Regions from separate parts of the Pseudogracilibacillus amylolyticus genome, predicted to be linked through region 1. Evidence: a T-box and tRNA genes for the amino acid it is inferred to sense, from the RefSeq annotation. Region 1 holds a T-box; the other holds one or more tRNA genes.
What was found. A T-box is a leader RNA that pairs with one kind of tRNA and senses whether it is charged. The one in region 1 lies ahead of serS (serine--tRNA ligase), so its partner is inferred to be a tRNA-Ser.

Region 1 (6,154 bases):
TTGGGATAGCTAGGATCGACTGTTAATACACATGCTTTTAATAAATGTACGAGTCCATAAAATAAGAGCATCGGTTGAATGGAAAAGGGTGCATTCTTTGCCTGGGTATAATATAATTCCCCTTGTTCGAGATAATACATAAAAGGGTAGCATTTTTCATAGCTTTTTTTTGCGCTTTCTTCAATATGATGGTAGTTGTATGTTGACTGTAAATATTTTTGAGTGTGTGAAGTAGACTGAAAGAGGTGCAATAAATTCCAAGTATTTGAAGGAAAAGTATCCATAAAGTATAACCTCCGAATTATTTGAAAAGTACAACATATAAGCAATGCCTTGACAGTATTTTAACCAATTGATAACCTACTAATAATATTTTGGGCTAGGGGGACGAAAAAAATGTGGGAATCTAAGTTTGCAAAAGAAGGTTTAACCTTTGACGACGTATTGTTAATGCCAGCAAAATCAGATGTTTTACCTAAGGATGTTGATGTAAGTGTCGACCTGACGGAAACATTGAAATTAAAAATACCTTTAATGAGTGCAGGAATGGATACCATTACGGAAGCCAAAATGGCGATTTCAATGGCACGTCAAGGTGGAATAGGTATTATTCATAAAAATATGAGTATTGAACAACAAGCCGAGCAAGTAGATAAAGTAAAACGTTCAGAAAGTGGCGTGATTACAAATCCGTTTTACTTAACTCCAAAGCACCAAGTTTATGATGCAGAGCATTTGATGGGGAAATATCGTATTTCAGGTGTTCCTATAGTCAACAATAATGAAGAACTAAAACTAGTTGGTATCATAACGAATCGTGATTTACGATTTATTCGTGATTATTCCATTGTCATTGAGGATGTGATGACAAAAGAAAATTTAGTTACTGCTCCAGTCGGTACGACTTTACAAGAAGCAGAAGAAATTTTACAGCAACATCGCATTGAAAAATTACCACTAGTAGATGATAATGGTGTTTTGAAAGGACTTATTACAATTAAAGATATTGAAAAAGTCATTGAATTTCCTAATTCAGCGAAAGATGATAAAGGTAGACTGCTTGTTGGAGCTGCGGTAGGCGTAACTGGTGATATGATGAAGCGCGTCGAGATGCTTGTCAAATCTGATGTTGACGTGATTGTAGTTGATACGGCACATGGTCACTCTCAAGGCGTCATTGAAACAGTAAGAACTATTCGAGAAGCATATCCTAAATTAAATATTATCGCTGGGAACGTCGCTACTCCAGAAGCGACAAAAGCGCTTATTGAAGCTGGAGCAGACATTGTCAAAGTCGGTATTGGTCCAGGCTCTATTTGTACCACTCGGGTTGTTGCCGGTGTTGGTGTTCCGCAAATTACAGCCATTTATGACTGTGCAACAGAAGCAAGAAAACATGGAAAAGCCATTGTTGCAGATGGCGGTATTAAATATTCTGGTGATATCGTTAAAGCACTAGCTAGTGGAGGACATGCAGTAATGCTTGGAAGTCTTTTAGCAGGAACATCAGAGAGTCCAGGAGAAACGGAAATTTATCAAGGACGTAGATTTAAAACTTATCGGGGAATGGGCTCTGTTGCTGCGATGGAAAAAGGTTCAAAAGATCGTTATTTCCAAGAGGATGCCAAAAAATTTGTACCTGAAGGCATTGAAGGACGAGTTCCATATAAAGGCCCACTTGCTGATACCGTTTATCAACTAATTGGTGGATTACGCTCTGGTATGGGTTATAGTGGAGCAAAAAATTTATATGAACTCCGCGAAAAGTCACAATTAATTCGAATGACTGGTGCAGGCTTAAGAGAAAGTCATCCGCACGACGTTCAAATCACGAAAGAAGCACCAAATTACAGCCTATTATAGAATAAAATGACAGGATTCATACTATTTACCGTATGGATCCTGTCATTAATTTATTTTTAATCTATCCTTCATCTACTCAATGGAAATAAACTATGATAAAATAACTAAGGGCTTGTACATAATGAAGATGGAGGGCATTACGAGTGAAAAAGAAGAAATATATACGAAAATATGTTGCTTGTGTAGCTGCCCTGCTGATGTCCTTTGGATTCCTCCAATTCCCAGAAAAATCCTATGCAGCGGATCATTTGGACATCCATGCTGATGCAGCTATTTTAGTAGAAGAAAGTACCGGAAAGATACTTTATGAAAAAAATGCAGATGAGGTACTAGGTATCGCTTCAATGACTAAAATGATGACTGAATATCTGCTTTTTGAGGCAATTAAAGAGAAAAAAATTAGTTGGGATCAAAAGTATCAAGTTTCTGACTATGTCTATAAAGTTTCACAAGATCTTTCCCTATCAAACGTACCTTTAAGGAAAGATGCTACATATACAATTCGTGAGCTATACGAAGCAATGGCTATTTATTCTGCTAATGCTGCAACAATTGCAATTGCAGAATCAATCGCTGGTTCAGAAACCGAATTTATTAAACTAATGAATAAAAAAGCAAAAGAACTTGGATTAAAAGATTACAAGTTTGTTAACTCTAGTGGCTTAAATAATAAAGATTTAAAAGGAATGCATCCGAAAGGAACAAAAGCAGAGGAAGAAAACATGATGTCCGCACGATCAACAGCTAAACTTGCGGCTCATTTAGTTCAAGACTTCCCTGAAGTGATAAAAACAGCGAGCACTCCTAAAAAGATATTCCGAGAAGGAACAGAAGATGAACTTCCAATGGAGAACTGGAACTTCATGCTTCCTTCATTAGTTTATGGTTATGAAGGAGTAGATGGATTAAAAACAGGAACAACCGACTTTGCTGGATTTTGTTTTACTGGTACTGCCGAACGTGATGGAATGAGAGTTATTACAGTAGTCATGAATGCTGTAGATAAAAATGGAAACGGTACATTTGAAGCACGCTTTAATGAAACAAAAAAATTAATGGATTATGCCTATAATAATTTTTCTGTTCAAGAACTATATCCTGCAAAATATAAAATAAAGAAGAATGAGAGTCTCCCAGTGTCAAAGGGAAAAGATAAAGAGGTTCAGATTCACACGAAATCTCCATTAAAAGTTGTCATTAAAAATAACGAAAAAGATTCCTATAAACCGATTTTCACTGTTGATGAGAAAAAAGTAAATAATGACGGCGCCCTAAATGCAGTAGTTAAAAAAGGAGAAACTGTTGGTACATTAACGGCAAAAAATGGAGATAATGACAAATTGGGATATTTAGAAACAGAACCATCAGTAAATGTTGTCACTGAAAAAGAAGTGGAAAAAGCGAACTGGTTTACTTTGTCTATTCGTGGAATAGGTGGCTTTATCGGTGATCTTTGGGGCAGTGCAACAAAAACAGTAAAAGGCTGGTTTTAGAAAAAATGTTATTATTTTCAAGTGAATAATAATCGATTCAATCATTTTTAATATCGACCATTGTTGTTATTGATCGTATTCATTCGCCCTTATTTGAGTGTTTTCGTTCAGCAGAGCCTTGACAATGCTGTAACTTTAGCGGTTAAATAAGGATTATACTATTTAACATACTAAATGTAAGGAAGGGGATAAAAAATGACAAACTCTGCAGAACAAACAGATAAAATAATTAGAAGTGGCGGCGTCATTATGGATGTGGTCAATGCTGAACAAGCAAAAATAGCTGAAGAATCCGGAGCTATTGCGGTTATGGCATTAGAACGAGTACCATCTGATATACGAGCGGCTGGCGGTGTTGCTAGAATGGCTGACCCTCGCATCGTTGAAGAAGTGGTGAATGCAGTTAATATTCCAGTCATGGCAAAAGTGAGAATTGGTCATATCGTTGAAGCGCGTGTATTAGAGTCAATGGGAGTAGATTACATCGATGAAAGTGAAGTGCTAACACCTGCAGATGAAGAATTCCATTTAAATAAACAGGAGTACAATGTACCATTTGTTTGTGGATGCAGAGATTTAGGAGAAGCTGCTCGACGAATCGGAGAAGGTACTTCTATGCTTCGAACAAAAGGAGAACCTGGAACAGGGAATATCGTTGAGGCGGTTCGACACCTGCGTAAAGTTAATGCACAAGTACGTAAATTAGTACATATGGATGAAGATGAAATCATGACCGAAGCAAAACTATTAGGTGCTCCATATGAAGTTCTTCTAGAAATTAAAAAGCAGGGGCGATTACCTGTTGCAAACTATGCAGCTGGTGGTGTTGCTACACCTGCTGATGCGGCACTAATGATGGAATTAGGCGCAGACGGTGTTTTCGTAGGATCTGGTATTTTTAAATCAGAAAATCCTGCTAAATTTGCAAAAGCAATCGTGCAAGCAACCGAAAACTACAAAAACTATGAACTGATTACTGAACTTTCGAAGAATCTTGGAACTGCAATGAAAGGAATTGAAATTTCGACATTAGCAGCTGAAGAGCGTATGCAAGATCGTGGATTATAAAATGTATAAAAAAGTTGCAATCGGTACATATTTATAGTAAATTATTAAGTAATCTAAATTTAATGAGTAAATAATTAAGTAGTCTAAATTTAATGCATAAATTGAGCAAAAGCGCTGAGAAGAAGTAGTAAAAAGCCGTTATTCTTTAGAGAGTCGATGGTTGGTGCAAATCGATGAATAACACTTTTGAATCCATCTTCGAGCAAAGTGTTGAACATCAGACGATTATTAAGCACTTTCGGTGTAAACCGTTAGCAAATGAAGTGGAAAGCAATCTGACTGCTTTCAATTAGGGTGGCAACACGGATAACTCTCGTCCCTGTCTAAAGGGATGAGAGTTTTTTATTTTTAAATATAAGGAGGAATCGATTGTTATGCTAGATATGAAATTTTTAAGAACGCATTTTGCTGAGATTCAAGAAAAATTAAAATATCGGGGCGAAGATTTAACGGAATTTGAGCATTTTGAAGAATTGGATAAAACGAGACGGGAGCTATTGTTAGAAACGGAACAATTAAAAAATAAACGTAATGAAGTATCGCAACAAATTGCAAAATTAAAGCGCGAAAAAAAAGATGCGGATGATTTAATTTCTCAAATGCGACAAGTCGGAAGTGATATTAAAAAATTAGATGAAAAGCTAAAAGAGGTAGAAGCGTCATTAGAAAAGTTGCTCTTATCAATTCCGAATGTTCCACATGAAACAGTTCCGATCGGTATGACGGAAGATGATAATGTTGAAGTGCGTAAATGGGGCGAAATACCCAGCTTCCCCTTTGAAGCAAAAGCCCATTGGGATATTGCAAATGAGCTTGATATATTAGATTTTGAACGAGCAGCGAAAGTAACAGGTAGTCGTTTTGTTTTTTATAAAGGATTAGGAGCACGCTTAGAACGAGCGCTCATAAACTTTATGTTAGATTTACATGTCGAAGAGCACGGATATAAAGAAATGATTCCACCTTATTTAGTAAATCGCTCAAGCTTAACTGGAACAGGCCAATTGCCTAAGTTTGAAGAGGATTCATTTTTAATTGAAAATGAAGATTACTTTTTAATCCCAACTGCGGAAGTTCCGGTGACAAACTATCATCGTGATGAAATTTTAAATGGAGACGATCTTCCTTTTAAATATGTTGCTTATAGTGCATGTTTCCGATCAGAAGCAGGTGCTGCTGGCAGAGATACACGGGGACTCATTCGCCAACATCAATTTAATAAGGTCGAACTAGTTAAGTTTGTAAAGCCAGAACATTCTTATGATGAACTAGAAAAGTTGACAGCAAATGCGGAGAAGGTTTTACAGTTATTAGAACTACCTTATCGGGTAATGAGTATGTGTACGGCGGATCTTGGCTTTACCGCTGCAAAGAAATATGATTTAGAAGTGTGGATTCCAAGTTATAACACATACCGTGAAATATCATCTTGCAGTAACTTTGAAGCATTTCAAGCGAGAAGGGCAAATATTCGTTTCCGACGGGATCAAAAGGCAAAACCAGAGCATGTTCATACATTGAATGGTTCTGGGCTAGCGATTGGTCGAACAGTAGCGGCTATTTTAGAGAATTATCAGCAAGAAGACGGTACCGTTGTGATACCAGAGGTACTTCGTCCATATATGAGAAATAAAAAAGCCATTGAGCGTAACTAAAAAGAAAAAGGGGAGAAAAGATCTCCCCTTTCTTGTTGACAAACTGTTTAAAATATGATAAATTATTTTTTGTCG
Region 2 (13,702 bases), on a different contig from region 1:
GTCCATGTGAACGATAGCAAAAATGAGCGTGGTGCTGGGAAAGATCGCCATGAAAATATCGGTTTTGGACATATTGGGTTTAAAGCACTTCACTATGTTATTTTTCACGAAGAATTCGAAAAAATACCTAAAATTTTAGAAACGCCTTATGTCGGTGAAGATAAGAAAAACAAACGACCTCCATATAAATTTGAAATTGAAATGATCAAGGATGGATCCTTTGATGAAACCTTGCTTCAAAAAATCATGGGCTAATTTGCAATAAATAACATAAATGAAATAGTCTATAATCCATAAACTATACCTACCTTAAGAAAAAGGGGGTAAGCCTTGTGGAAAATCAAAACTTAAACGAACCATCAAAGGAACAAGATCCAGTGGACGAGCATATTTTTAAAGAAGAAACGTCTGCTGAATTTACCGAAGATACAATTGGAGATGATCGTGACCAAGATAGAGATGAAGACAGAGAAGTATACAATGTGTATGGTTGGATCGCGATTGCTTTAAGTGCAATATCCTTCTTTTTTATTCCGATACTTTTTGCAGGTGCAGGAATAATATTAGGATTTATTGCGAGAAACCGGGAAGCACAAATTTTAGGTAATACAGCGATAGTTATCGGTATTTTATCAATTATTACACGTTTATTTATTATGCCACTCATATAGTAAATTAAAGGCTGAAGCTAAGTTCTTCAGCCTTTTTTAATGAGGATAAGTCGGGAAATAATAATACATACCAGGAGTTAATTCAATTGTTGTAACATTCGGATTTACTGAATTGAAATCATCTAATATATCTTCAATTTTGATTTGATTTAAATTTTCACCATTAAGCTCTTCGGAGACGGACAATATAGTATCTCCTGCTTCGACTTTGATTTTCACAACAGGCATATCTTTATTAATATTTTGTTCATCCATCGTAGGAGATTTACTCGTTTTATTGTTAGTCCCTTTTTGAATATCATTATACAAACTGAGAATTAACAGTATAATACAAGTATAAAGGCAAATTTTTTTAAAGGTAAACATAGAATATACCACCTTAAAAATTTTTGAGCAGGGAGGAGTTTATAATGGAAGCAATTATGTCTTCTGATTGGATTGGTTTGATTTTTATTGGATTGGGAACATTATTTTTACTAGGTGAAATTCTCGTAAATATGCGAGGTATTTTTGCCGTACTAGGAATAATCTTTACTGTATATTATTTTTATACGTTCCTGACAGAACCGTCTACCATTGTTATTATGCTTATTATTTATTTTGTTGGACTATTACTAATTTTTATTGATGGAAAATTAATTAATGACGGCACGTTAGCGACACTTGGACTTGCAGGAATGATATTATCTGTTGCTCTCACAGCTCCGAATTTCTTTGCGGGTCTGTATGCCGTAATAGGTGTAATTCTTGGAGGCGCGTTGTCGTTCACATTTTTGAAAGTATTTAAAAGAAGAAATATGTGGAGTAAAATTGCTTTAAAAGATCGGTTGACAAAAGAAGCAGGCTATACTTCACTAAACGAGGAATATGTGCAATTAGTGGGCAAAAAAGGAACTACATTAACTGATTTAAGACCAGTGGGAACGATTGATATTGATGGTAAAGATTACAGTGCCATTTCCAACGCCCAATGGATAAAAAAGGGGACAGAGGTGCAAGTTACTGAAGTAGATGGAACTCGAATTTTAGTGAAGGAAATTTAAAAAAATCTCAAATGTAAATTTAATGTTAAATAACCGAAATATCCTTTACATCTTTTAAATATTTCATAATAATAGGACTGTATGCAAAATTAATATGCCTCTCGGAGATGATTAACAATTGACAGATTCAATCGACTTACAATCCATCATTTTTGAATTTATCGGTGGTTTAGGGATTTTTTTACTAGGAATTAAATTCATGGGGGATGGTCTCCAAAAATTTGCCGGTGACAGACTACGTGATATTTTGGATCGGTTTACAAGTAATCCATTTCTCGGTGTACTTGCTGGAATGCTTGTTACCATGCTTATCCAAAGTAGTTCAGGAACAACGGTATTAACGGTTGCATTAGTAAATGCCGGTTTTATGACATTACGCCAAGCAATCGGTGTCATTATGGGAGCTAATATCGGTACTACCGTTACTGCTTTCATTATTGGTTTAGATATTGGAGAATATGCATTACCAATTATTGCAATTGGTTGTTTTATGATATTTTTCTTTAAAAGTCAAAAAGTAAATGTAATTGGACAAGCTATTTTTGGGTTTGGTGCATTGTTTTTCGGTTTGGAATTAATGAGTAATGGAATGAAGCCTTTACGGTCTTTAGAAGCGTTTCATGAATTAACGGTCAATATGAGTGATAATCCGATCTTAGGAGTAGTAATTGGGACAGTCTTTACACTTATTGTTCAAAGTTCCAGTGCGACAGTCGGAATTTTGCAAGGATTATTTTCTGAAGGTGCAATTACTTTACATGCAGCAATACCAGTTCTTTTTGGTGACAATATTGGGACTACAATAACGGCAGTATTAGCATCTATAGGTACTTCCGTTGCTGCAAGAAGAGCTGCTTTTACCCATGTTACGTTTAATATTATCGGAGCAGTAATATTTATGATATTTTTAGGATTCTTTGTAAGTTATGTAACGTTCTTACAAAATACATTTAACCTAAATCCAGAAATGACGATAGCCTTTGCTCACGGAAGTTTTAACATTGCAAACACGATGATCCAATTCCCTTTTATTGGTGCTTTAGCATGGATTGTTACAAAGCTAATCCCGGGGGAAGATGTGACGATAGAATACAAACCAAAGCACTTAGATCCAATTTTTGTCGAACAATCTCCTACTGTGGCACTAGATCAGGCTAAATCTGAGATCATTCGTATGGGTGAATACAGTGTGAAAGGTCTAGAAGAAACAAGCTTATATGTCATGACACAACAAGAAAAACATTCTGAGATGGCAATGCAAATTGAAGGTGCTTTGAATAATCTTGACAGGGAAATAACGAATTATTTAGTTAATATTTCAAGCAGGACGTTATCAGAGGCAGACAGTGCCAAACATACTGCATTAATGGATACTGTTCGTGATATTGAACGAATTGGAGATCACTTTGAGAATATTCTAGAACTGATCCAATATAAAATAACAAATAAAATAAACTTAACTGAACATGCACATGAAGATCTTCATGAAATGTTTGATTTAACAATTTCCACGGTAAATCAAGCTGTAAAATCTCTTGAATTAATGGATAGAGAAGAAGCATTAGCAGTTGTTCAAAAAGAAGATCAAATTGATAAAATGGAAAGAAGTTTTCGTAAAAGACATATAATTCGAATGAATGAAGGACAATGTACTGGTTCTGCCGGTATCGTATTTGTCGATATTATAAGTAATTTAGAAAGAATAGGGGATCATGCTGTAAATATTGCAGAAGAAGTTTTAAATGGTTAGAAAAACTTTTTCAAAAAAAGTGTTGACAAGATATAATGTGCATGGTATATTATATCTTGTCGTTTGTTTTTGGCACTTCTTTTCAGACAGTAAAAAGATTTTATTGTTTTATTGGACAAACTGATAATTTATCTATTATAATAGCCAATGGACGCATAAAAATGCACGAACAGCATTAAACAATTATCGTATTTTAATTCCACAGTAGCTAAAGTGGTAGAGTAAGCCGGATCCAACTAATCATATTTTTTTGAATTAACATGGATATAGGCCTGCGAGGAGTGCGACAGCACGACGAGACCACTAAGCTTATCAATTAAAATAAATATTAACCTTTATATTAATCTTATTCCACAGTAGCTCAGTGGTAGAGCAATCGGCTGTTAACCGATCGGTCGTAGGTTCGAATCCTACCTGTGGAGCCATATGGCGGCGTAGCTCAGCTGGCGAGAGCGTACGGTTCATACCCGTGAGGTCGTGGGTTCGATCCCCTCCGCCGCTACTTAAGGACCCTTAGCTCAGTTGGTTAGAGCTATCGGCTCATAACCGATCGGTCGCAGGTTCGAGTCCTGCAGGGTCCACTTAAATCACTCGGAGGAATACCCAAGTCTGGCTGAAGGGATCGGTCTTGAAAACCGACAGGGGTGTTAAAGCCCGCGGGGGTTCGAATCCCTCTTCCTCCTCCATTATATATTTAAATACATATTATAAGGCTCGATAGCTCAGTCGGTAGAGCAAAGGACTGAAAATCCTTGTGTCGGCGGTTCGATTCCGTCTCGAGCCATATAAGAAACAAGCATACGATTATAGCTTGTTTTTTTATTTCATTTTTATTTATGACAAAGCTAAAGATTTGCACCTTTTACAAAGCTTTGATACCCTTTACATATAAAGAATATAAAATTAAAGGAGAGGATTACATATGTCAAAATTTGAATTACCAGAACTTCCTTATGCTTATGATGCACTAGAACCTACGATTGATAAAGAGACGATGAATATTCACCACACGAAGCATCATAACACTTACGTAACAAACCTAAATAACGCTTTAGAAGGAAACAGTGATTTACAAAGTAAATCAGTTGAAGACCTTATTAGTGATTTAAATGCGGTGCCAGAAAATATCCGTACTGCTGTACGAAATAATGGTGGGGGTCATGCGAACCACAGCCTATTCTGGAAAATTCTATCTCCTTCGGGTGGCGGTGAGCCAAGTGGCGAGCTAGCGGATAAAATAAATGATAAATTTGGTAGCTTTGATAACTTTAAAGAAGAATTTGAAAAAGCTGCTGCTACACGTTTTGGTTCAGGCTGGGCTTGGTTAGTTGTTAATAATAGCGAGCTTGAAGTAACAAGCACACCTAACCAAGACTCACCATTAATGGAAGGTAAAACACCAATTTTAGGTCTGGATGTTTGGGAGCATGCATATTACTTAAAATATCAAAACAGACGTCCAGAATATGCAAAAGCATTCTGGGACAAAGTGAACTGGGATGAAGTAACAAAAAATTATAACGACGCAAAATAAATTTAACAGAAGGCCAAAGGAAATTTTCCTTTGGTCTTTTTTATTTAAATTTATTACATATCTCGCTCTTTAGTTGTTCACACTATAATTACTAAAGGAGCGCTTTGATATATGTGGAAGCTAACTACGCATTTTTTAGATAAGGATGAAATGAACAGAGATCTCATTTTGTTATTAGTAATTGGCGGCTTATATTCATTAGGAATATTTTTATCTAATACTTTTGTAAATGTTTTTTTATGGAGACAAACGAATGATTTTCTTACGATTGCTAATTACAATTTAGCTATTTTTATCTTTCAGCCAATTACTTTTATAATTGCAGGTAAATTAGCGAAGAAAATTGACCGTATTATAGTTCTTCGCTTAGGAGTAACATTTTTATCTATATTTTTTCTTACTGTATTAATCATTGGTGATCATGCATCTACCTATAACTTTTTACTTGGCTGTCTCTTAGGGGTAGGATATGGATTTTACTGGCTAGCATTTAATGTTTTAACCTTTGAAATAACCGAACCTGAAACAAGGGATTTTTTTAATGGATTTATGGGAGGTCTTGAATCGTTAGGTGGCATGATAGGACCAGTAGTAGCCGGATTTATCATTTCAAAATTAAAGACGAATATTGGGTACATGACGATTTTTTCAATTTCATTTGGTTTATTTATCCTTGCTGTTATTTGCAGCTTCTTTATAAAAAGAAGAAAAGCGGAAGGGAAATATGGACTTTTAACGGTTATTAAAGAAATGCGGGAAAATAAGAACTGGAATAATGTTATTAAATCCAATATATTTCAAGGTATGCGGGAAGGTCTTTTCGTTTTTGTTGTTACGATTTGGGTATTTCTAGTAACAAAAAGTGAATTTGCATTGGGTATGTTTAATCTAGTTTTAAGTGCCTTGTCGTTTATCTTTTATTTGCTCGTTACAAAAATGGTAAATCCCAGTATGCGAAAAAAAGCCATTTTCATTGGCAGTTTAATCATCAGTTTTTCAGTATATATTATTTTATTTGATTTAACATATGTACATTTAATCATTTACGCAATTATTATCGGGATTGGATATCCGATTATTAATGTCCCATTTAATTCCATGGCATACGATGTAATTGGTACAAGCAAGTACGCGAAAGAGTTGAGAATTGAATATGTTGTTGCACTTGAAATATTTGTCAATATGGGACGTGTTTTTTCAATTCTTATTTTTATAATTTCAATGTCTATTTATAATAACCCGAATATCATACCGATTCTTTTAGGGATATTTAGTAATAGCTACTTATTAATATTTTTCTTTATGAATAAAGTTCATTTAACTTATCAGAAATAAGCAAAATAATTTCCTCGTAATGATTAAATATTCGCCAAGATATGCTATAATTATTTGGGTGAGATTAAAATTACAAGGGGGAATTGCTAATGGTAAATAAGAAAAAGAATGTGTCACGAATTCCCTTACGTATAAATATAATATTTTTTGTCGTATTTATCCTATTCTCTGTACTTGTTGTGCAGCTTGGGGTAGTACAAATTTTACAAGGGGAAAGTTTTCAAGAAGAAATCGATCGGACAATTAAGGATATATCGAGATCTCCTGTTCCAAGAGGGAAAATTTTTGACCGTAATGGAAAAATAATAGTGGATAACAAGCCGCTTTATTCAATTACGTATACCCCTCCGAAAAGAGTGCAGGCTGAAGATAAACTTGAATTAGCAGAAGAACTAACAAATTTTCTTGTTGTTGATGACAAAGTTCTTAAAAAAATTACTGAACGTAATAAAAAAGAGTATTGGTATTTAAAGAATACAGATAAAGCAGTTGAACGATTAACTGATAAGGAAATAGAAGAATTGGATGATATTGAACAGTATGACCTTATGCTCGAAAGAATTACTGATGAGGAAATCGCTAATTTTACGGATGAACAATTACAAGTGATTGCAATTAAACGTGAATTAGATAAGGCGTACGCCCTTACTCCAGAAGTAATCAAAAATAAGGATATATCCGTTCAGGAATATGCGGAAATTGCAGAAAATTTAAGTGAGCTTCCAGGAATTAACGCATCTACAGATTGGGAACGAAAATATGTTTATGGTGACACCCTAAAGTCAATTATTGGCTCAATAACTTCACAAGAACAGGGAATACCTGCTGAAAAAGAGGATTATTATTTAACGAGGGGTTACAACCGAAATGACAGAGTAGGTAAAAGTGGTCTTGAAGAACAATATGAAGATGTCCTTCGAGGTAGAAAAGAACAAGTTCAATATACAACAACAAAAAATGGAGACATAATTGGTTCTGATATTGTTGTCCCTGGAGAAAGAGGAAAAGACTTAGTTCTTTCACTTGATATGGAATATCAAGAGTTAGTAGATGAGATTGTTTTAAAAGAATTAAAGGCTGCCAAAAGTAGGGGAAATTACTGGTTAGAAGATGCATTAGCTGTCGTAATGAACCCGAAAACGGGAGAAATTTTAGCTTTAAGTGGTCAGCACTATGACCGTGAAACAGGAGAATATAAAAGTACACCACATAAAGTATTATATGATGCACATCGTCCTGGTTCTACTGTAAAAGGTGCAACCGTACTTGCAGGTTTACAATCAGGGGTAATTAACCCGGGTGATGTATTTATCGATAGTCCAATTCAGATTTCTGGAACACCAAGAAAAGCTTCATATGCACGACTAGGTGCAGTAGATGATCTAAGTGCACTCAAACGATCTTCAAACGTATATATGTTCTATATTGCACTTCGTTTGGGAGGAGATTTCAGACATCCATACCCAAATAATACTAGTACAAATGCAAGTGCTACGGAAGGGTTACAGAAATTGAGAAATTACTTTAACCAGTTCGGTTTGGGTATTAGCACAGGAATAGACTTCCCTTTTGAATCAACTGGTTTCGTAGGAACTGATCCTAGGGCTGGTAATCTAATGGATAATGGAATTGGCCAATATGATACGTATACAACATTGCAACTTGGACAGTATGTTTCGACCATTGCAAATGACGGCAACCGAGTTCAACCCCATTTTGTCAAGGAAATAAGAAATCCTTCCAATGAAAATGAGTTAGGCTCCGTTGATCAAGTAATTCATCCGAAAGTATTAAATAAAATAGACATAAACCCAAGTTATATTGAACGAGTACAAACTGGTTTTTGGAAAGCATTTAATGAATCCGGTGGAACTGGATATTCTAATTGGGCAGGTACGAGTTACCGTGCCGCAGGAAAAACGGGAACTGCGGAAAATGAAGTGTACCTAAAACGGGATGATGGAACTAGCTATAAAGCGGCGGACGTGGAAAACTTATCGTTGGTTGGTTATGCTCCTTATGATGATCCCGAGGTTGCGTTTGCAGTTATCGTTCCTCAATTAGGTAAAAATACTGGAAATCAAATTAACCACAAAATTGGAAGAGGACTATTAGATACTTATTTTGAATTAAAAGAGAAACGTGCTTCAGAAAAAGATGAAGCTGACGAAGAATAAATAACAATTTTATGGTCTAAACAGGGATAAACCAGTTTAGACCTTTTTATTTTATTTATTAGAAAACTTGGCTTATCGTTAAAGAAAACATACCCTTATCACCAGGGGTATGCCGACGGTTAGGCAGAGAGCCTGTTCTTAGTCGGCCTTCTTGGCGAGAGTATGAGTTGCACTTACGAGTGATTGACGTGCTAGTACTGGCGTCTGAGACAAATCTTTACGGTGGGACGAACAAAAGAGCAAATGTCCTTCGATGGGACGAGTAAGCGCAGTCCCAGTCCCAGGACGCCCGAGCTTTTGGCCAGTGAGCAGAAAGAAAGTTTTATACTTTCTTACCTGCTAAAAAAAGAACAGGCAAGAGAATAATCTCCTGCCTGTTTTAATCCCCCGGATAAGTAGTAACTGTTTCCGCAAGTTCTTTTATACTCATTTCACTTGTTACTTCAAATGTTCCAAGTTGAATATATGGACTATAATCATTATCTTCTAGATATTTAATAAATTTGTCACGCTCACCCTTACTAAGGATTTTTTTATCTACTAACGTATCGGCAATATCTTGTGTTACATCACCTTTTTTAATAGTAAATTTAGTTTTTGTCACTTTATCAGTTTTATCTTCTTTTTTCTCTTTCTTCTTTGTATCCTTTTCTTTTTCCTTGTCGTCTTTCTTTTTCGTGTCTTTTTCTTCTTCTTTTGACTTTTGTTCTTCTTTCTCTTTCTCTTTCTCTTTCTCTTTATCCGTTTTAGCTGAAGCAGTTTGGGCTTCCTCTTCCTTCATAGTATCAACGTACATGGAAAATGAAATAAATTCGTCTTCCGTAATGACTCGATATCCATTTTCTTCCACTTGCGCTATCATATCTTCAACTGCAACATTTTCAATCGATTCTTTTGAACTGTCAGTCAAAAAATAAAAACCTAAAGATAGAATACCTGCAGTAAATAACCCAATTGAAAAAAAGCGTATTGGTAATCTCATTATGATTATTATTCTCCTTACTATCTAAATATTGGACCTAAGAATAGTTTGAACGTCATGACTTGTTAAATCTGTTTGTTCTGAAATATCTTCTGGAGAATAGCCTTGTTGGTGAAGGTGATATATTTTTTGTATCAACAAAGGCTTATCTTGTAACGACTCGGGAATTTCATTAGTTGTTGATTGATAATTATTCCCAGTCAATAATTCCTCTTCAAGAACTTTAAGTTTCTTCTTCATTTGATATGTATCCTGCATCGTAGTAATTGAAAATTGTTCAAGTTGATCTTCTAGCTCCTTAAATTTATCAGACATGAAAAAAGAACTTGCGAATAATACTAATGCTATTACGACGACTGATACAAGTAAATAAACCATTTTTTATACCTCCTTGCAATCTACTTTAACATTATACTATGAAAATTACTATTTTGGCTAAGAAAAAATAAATAGATTAAAAATTTGCGTGAAAAAAATGTATCTGTTATCATTATTAAGGGTAAATTATATTATTGACTTTTTGACTTATTGAATTTGGAGGGATAGAAATGCGTGTAAATATAACACTTGCTTGTACAGAAACAGGAGATAGAAACTATATTACTACAAAAAATAATCGTAATAATACAGAGCGTATCGAATTAATGAAATACTGCCCACGTTTAAGAAAACATACATTGCATCGTGAAACGAAATAATTTAAAGTTTAGAAACTCTTACCATATTAATGGATAGGAGTTTTTTATTTATATATGTCTTCCTTATAGTCCCTTCAAGCGATTTCCAAAGACAGATGAGGTACAATAAGATAAGAGGTGTTTGTACAAGTGAATAAAAAACGAATCCGCAACGATATGATGGAACAATTAGCTCACTTAGATCAGGATGAAAAATTAGCAATAGAACTCAAACTATATAACCATTTATATACATCTAAACTATGGAAAGAAGCAAATATTATTGGAATTACTTGGTCAACAGCTTTTGAATGGAACACTGAACCTATCATTAGGCAGGCGTGGAAAGAGAATAAAATCATTTGTATTCCGAAAAGTTTTCACAATACGAAAGAAATGGAATTTTACTATATCAAGCAGAAAAAGGACGTAGAAATTGGATATGGAGGCATTTTGGAGCCTCGTGTTGATAAAACGAAACAGATATCCAAACATAGTATTGATTTATTAGTTGTCCCAGGCATCGTATTTAATCGTTCAGGTTATCGAATAGGGTTTGGCGGAGGGTTTTACGATCGTTTCCTAGTTGATTTCACACAGAATACTTTATCACTAGTTAGTAATATCCAATTAACATCTTTTGAATTTTCTGAGCCACATGATATTCCAATTAAGTTTATGGTTACGGAAAATGGAATTTTAAAAATGCGTGTTCAAAATGGAGGATAAAAAGGACCAAGTCGGCTAAAGTCGCCACGTCCTGTGGCAACGCCGACACTAGCACGTCCTGTGCGTCGAAAGTTCAAGGCGGCGTAGTTTCGAGCAGCGGAATGTATGCATTTAGATACATGAGCAAACGCGCTAGCACGCAGAAAAAGTGCTTTCCTTTTTCAAGGAGCGGAGAAGCAAGCCAACGAGCTTCCACAGGATGTGGTGACTTCGACGTTCGACACAGGACGTGTCGGTATTTAGTCGAAGTTCCCCTAACGCAGCGTCATTTTTACCGGAGTTTTTGAACATCCTCTAAAATCAGAAAATAAATGAATGTGTTTTTGCATATAACGATGCGAATTTTGATATGATGGGTACAGGAGGTGTCTTATGTATATCACAGAGCAATATAATATGTACCGTTTAGCATATGATCTCATTACGACAGATAAATATGAAATATTGCATATGAATCCTCAAACAGATGAACTTTGGCTCGAAAAGTATGAACGCAATGTATCTAAAGTAATTCGTTTTATACATAAAGGATTTGATTGGAAAAACCATTTAAAAACAGACATTGCATCCGTTTTTCAACGCGTCAAAGCGATGAAGCGTTTTTTTGTTGGAAAAAATATTGAAATTTATAATGTTTATATAACTTCCCATGAACCCGTCGATGATTGGGAGTTATTAAAAAAACCGATGCAGTTAAAAGAGAAAAAGCCATTAAAAATGAAGGTTTTCTATTTAACAGAAGATAATTTTATAAAAGAAAAAACTCGTCTTTTAAATCAAATTAATTCACAAGCTCAAAATGAACCTGAACTTCCTTCTTTAAACGACCAAGAGAAAGAAGTGGCATTATACAAAATTAAAATGAGCAATTTGTTACACGAAAAGAAACAGCAATATGAGAACGTGTTCACATTTGGTAAGCCACATTTTACTTATATTTTTATAGCATTGAACATATTTATGTTTTTAATGCTTGAATTAAATGGAGGCAGTTTAAACATCGATACGTTAATTCAGAGTGGAGCAAAGTATAATCCTGCCATTGTCGAAGGAGAATGGTGGAGGATAGTTTCTTCAATGTTTTTGCATATTGGTGCACTACATCTGTTTATGAATATGCTTGCTTTATATTATTTAGGAACAGCAGTCGAAAGAATTTTCGGTACGGCACGATTTGTTATCATTTATTTTTTAGCCGGTATCGGTGGTGGATTGACTAGTTTTGCTTTTAATGTCCATGTAGCTGCCGGAGCTTCTGGTGCGTTATTTGGTTTGTTCGGTGCATTATTATTTTTTGGTATCATTTACAAACAATTATTCTTTCAAACAATGGGGAAAAATTTAATTCTCATTTTAGCCATTAATCTTGTATTTGGGTTTTTAGTTCCGCAAATAGATATGGGCGCACACGTTGGTGGATTAATTATGGGCTTTCTTGCCGCATCCATAACCTATGTCCCTAATAAAAAGAACATTTTTGTGCAACTTGTTTCCGTCGTGCTTTATTCCCTTATCGCAATTTATTTAGCCTTCTACGGTTTACAAGTGCATATATAACATTTAAGTGCGTGTTCAAAAAGGAGGATAAAAAGGACCAAGAAGTTCGAGGCGGCGCAGTTTCGAGCAGCGGAATGTATGCATTTAGATACATGAGTAGCGGAGAAACAAGCCAACGAAGAAATTCGCAGTGTCATTTTTACCGGACTTTTTAAACATCCTCTTTAAGCAATCTTTTGAATAAGTTTTTGGTTTTTATTATTCAATTCAAATATAACCAATAGGTGATCGTTATTCTTTGCCAATAAAATTAATGGCATATAATGTTTATCTTGTAGATTTTCTTCTTCCTTTAATAATAGGATATAATTTTTATATAACCCTTCCCAAAGTTGTCCGATAATTTTTTTAGTTTCGGCCTCTGTACGTCCAGGTAAGGGCTTATTTTCATATTGTGCGAGTTCTGTTAACGGAATACGGTCATAGTCATTTATTGCAATATCTAATTGATTAATTAGTTTGTTCCAGTGACTTTCTAATTGTTGATTCGTCATTTTGTTGAGATCTCTTTCCCATTTTTTTTCATTAGCATTACTTGGTTCGTGAAATGAATAAATAGTATTACTATCATTAATAAAATACAATTGATTACTTGTCATTTTTTGAATACTGGAAATCTGATCGTTTGGATCATGAATTTCTCCATGGTGAAATGATATTGCTTTTAGGAGGCTGCTGTTTGCCTGATAAAAGCGTTTACTTAAATCAAGGTGATCAACATTTTGGCGCCATTTATTTAAAACACCTTTAAATTTTCCATTTTCATAGAGCAATGAAACATCTTGCCGTAAATAGGCGACATCGCTACTTGTTGATTCGACAGACCATTCAATTTCATCCGTATTTTTTACCAAATTAATGTTTGTTTCGGCATTGTCGAAAAATACATTGTCATCCGGTGGGAAATATTTCATTGTTGTTACCGTTAAATTACTTTTTAGTATAAAAAACAGACAAATAGATGATATGATAAAACAAGAATAAATAATATATTTATGCATGTCCAACATCCTTTAAAAATTCTTTTGTACCATTATATGATGAAGAATTTGACTTATTCTTTACAAAAGCGTGGTGAAGATATGAAGACAGTTTTAGACGTTCGAAATTTATTAAAGAAATTTGGGGTATTTATTTATACAGGAGACAGAATTGGTGATCTCGAATTAATGCAGGCAGAACTAAAGGATTTATATGAAGTAAAGTTAATTGATGTAATGACTTATCAAAACGCAATAGTCATTTTA

Region 2: it encodes a tRNA-Ser, which carries the amino acid that the T-box ahead of serS (serine--tRNA ligase) is inferred to sense. The anticodon was not compared.

The regions. Positions count from the first base shown of each region.
Region 1 covers NZ_JBPPZG010000090.1:827-6,980, forward strand. Annotated here, with positions in the region: gene ACPYKA_RS11170 (YaaC family protein) at 1-284, opposite strand, end outside; gene guaB (IMP dehydrogenase) at 397-1,863, shown strand; gene ACPYKA_RS11180 (serine hydrolase) at 2,007-3,356, shown strand; gene pdxS (pyridoxal 5'-phosphate synthase lyase subunit PdxS) at 3,552-4,424, shown strand; T-box leader at 4,530-4,748, shown strand; gene serS (serine--tRNA ligase) at 4,799-6,079, shown strand.
Region 2 covers NZ_JBPPZG010000004.1:12,536-26,237, forward strand. Annotated here, with positions in the region: gene ACPYKA_RS00820 (deoxyribonuclease IV) at 1-255, shown strand, start outside; gene ACPYKA_RS00825 (DUF4190 domain-containing protein) at 333-671, shown strand; gene ACPYKA_RS00830 (hypothetical protein) at 708-1,037, opposite strand; gene ACPYKA_RS00835 (NfeD family protein) at 1,082-1,714, shown strand; gene ACPYKA_RS00840 (Na/Pi cotransporter family protein) at 1,833-3,464, shown strand; tRNA gene ACPYKA_RS00845 (tRNA-Asn) at 3,815-3,889, shown strand; tRNA gene ACPYKA_RS00850 (tRNA-Met) at 3,893-3,966, shown strand; tRNA gene ACPYKA_RS00855 (tRNA-Ile) at 3,972-4,045, shown strand; tRNA gene ACPYKA_RS00860 (tRNA-Ser) at 4,058-4,150, shown strand; tRNA gene ACPYKA_RS00865 (tRNA-Phe) at 4,176-4,248, shown strand; gene ACPYKA_RS00870 (superoxide dismutase) at 4,387-4,998, shown strand; gene ACPYKA_RS00875 (MFS transporter) at 5,110-6,333, shown strand; gene ACPYKA_RS00880 (peptidoglycan D,D-transpeptidase FtsI family protein) at 6,423-8,510, shown strand; gene ACPYKA_RS00885 (hypothetical protein) at 8,890-9,492, opposite strand; gene ACPYKA_RS00890 (hypothetical protein) at 9,517-9,870, opposite strand; gene rpmG (50S ribosomal protein L33) at 10,041-10,190, shown strand; gene ACPYKA_RS00900 (5-formyltetrahydrofolate cyclo-ligase) at 10,320-10,898, shown strand; gene ACPYKA_RS00905 (rhomboid family intramembrane serine protease) at 11,271-12,455, shown strand; gene ACPYKA_RS00910 (hypothetical protein) at 12,620-13,456, opposite strand; gene ACPYKA_RS00915 (YqgQ family protein) at 13,538-13,702, shown strand, end outside.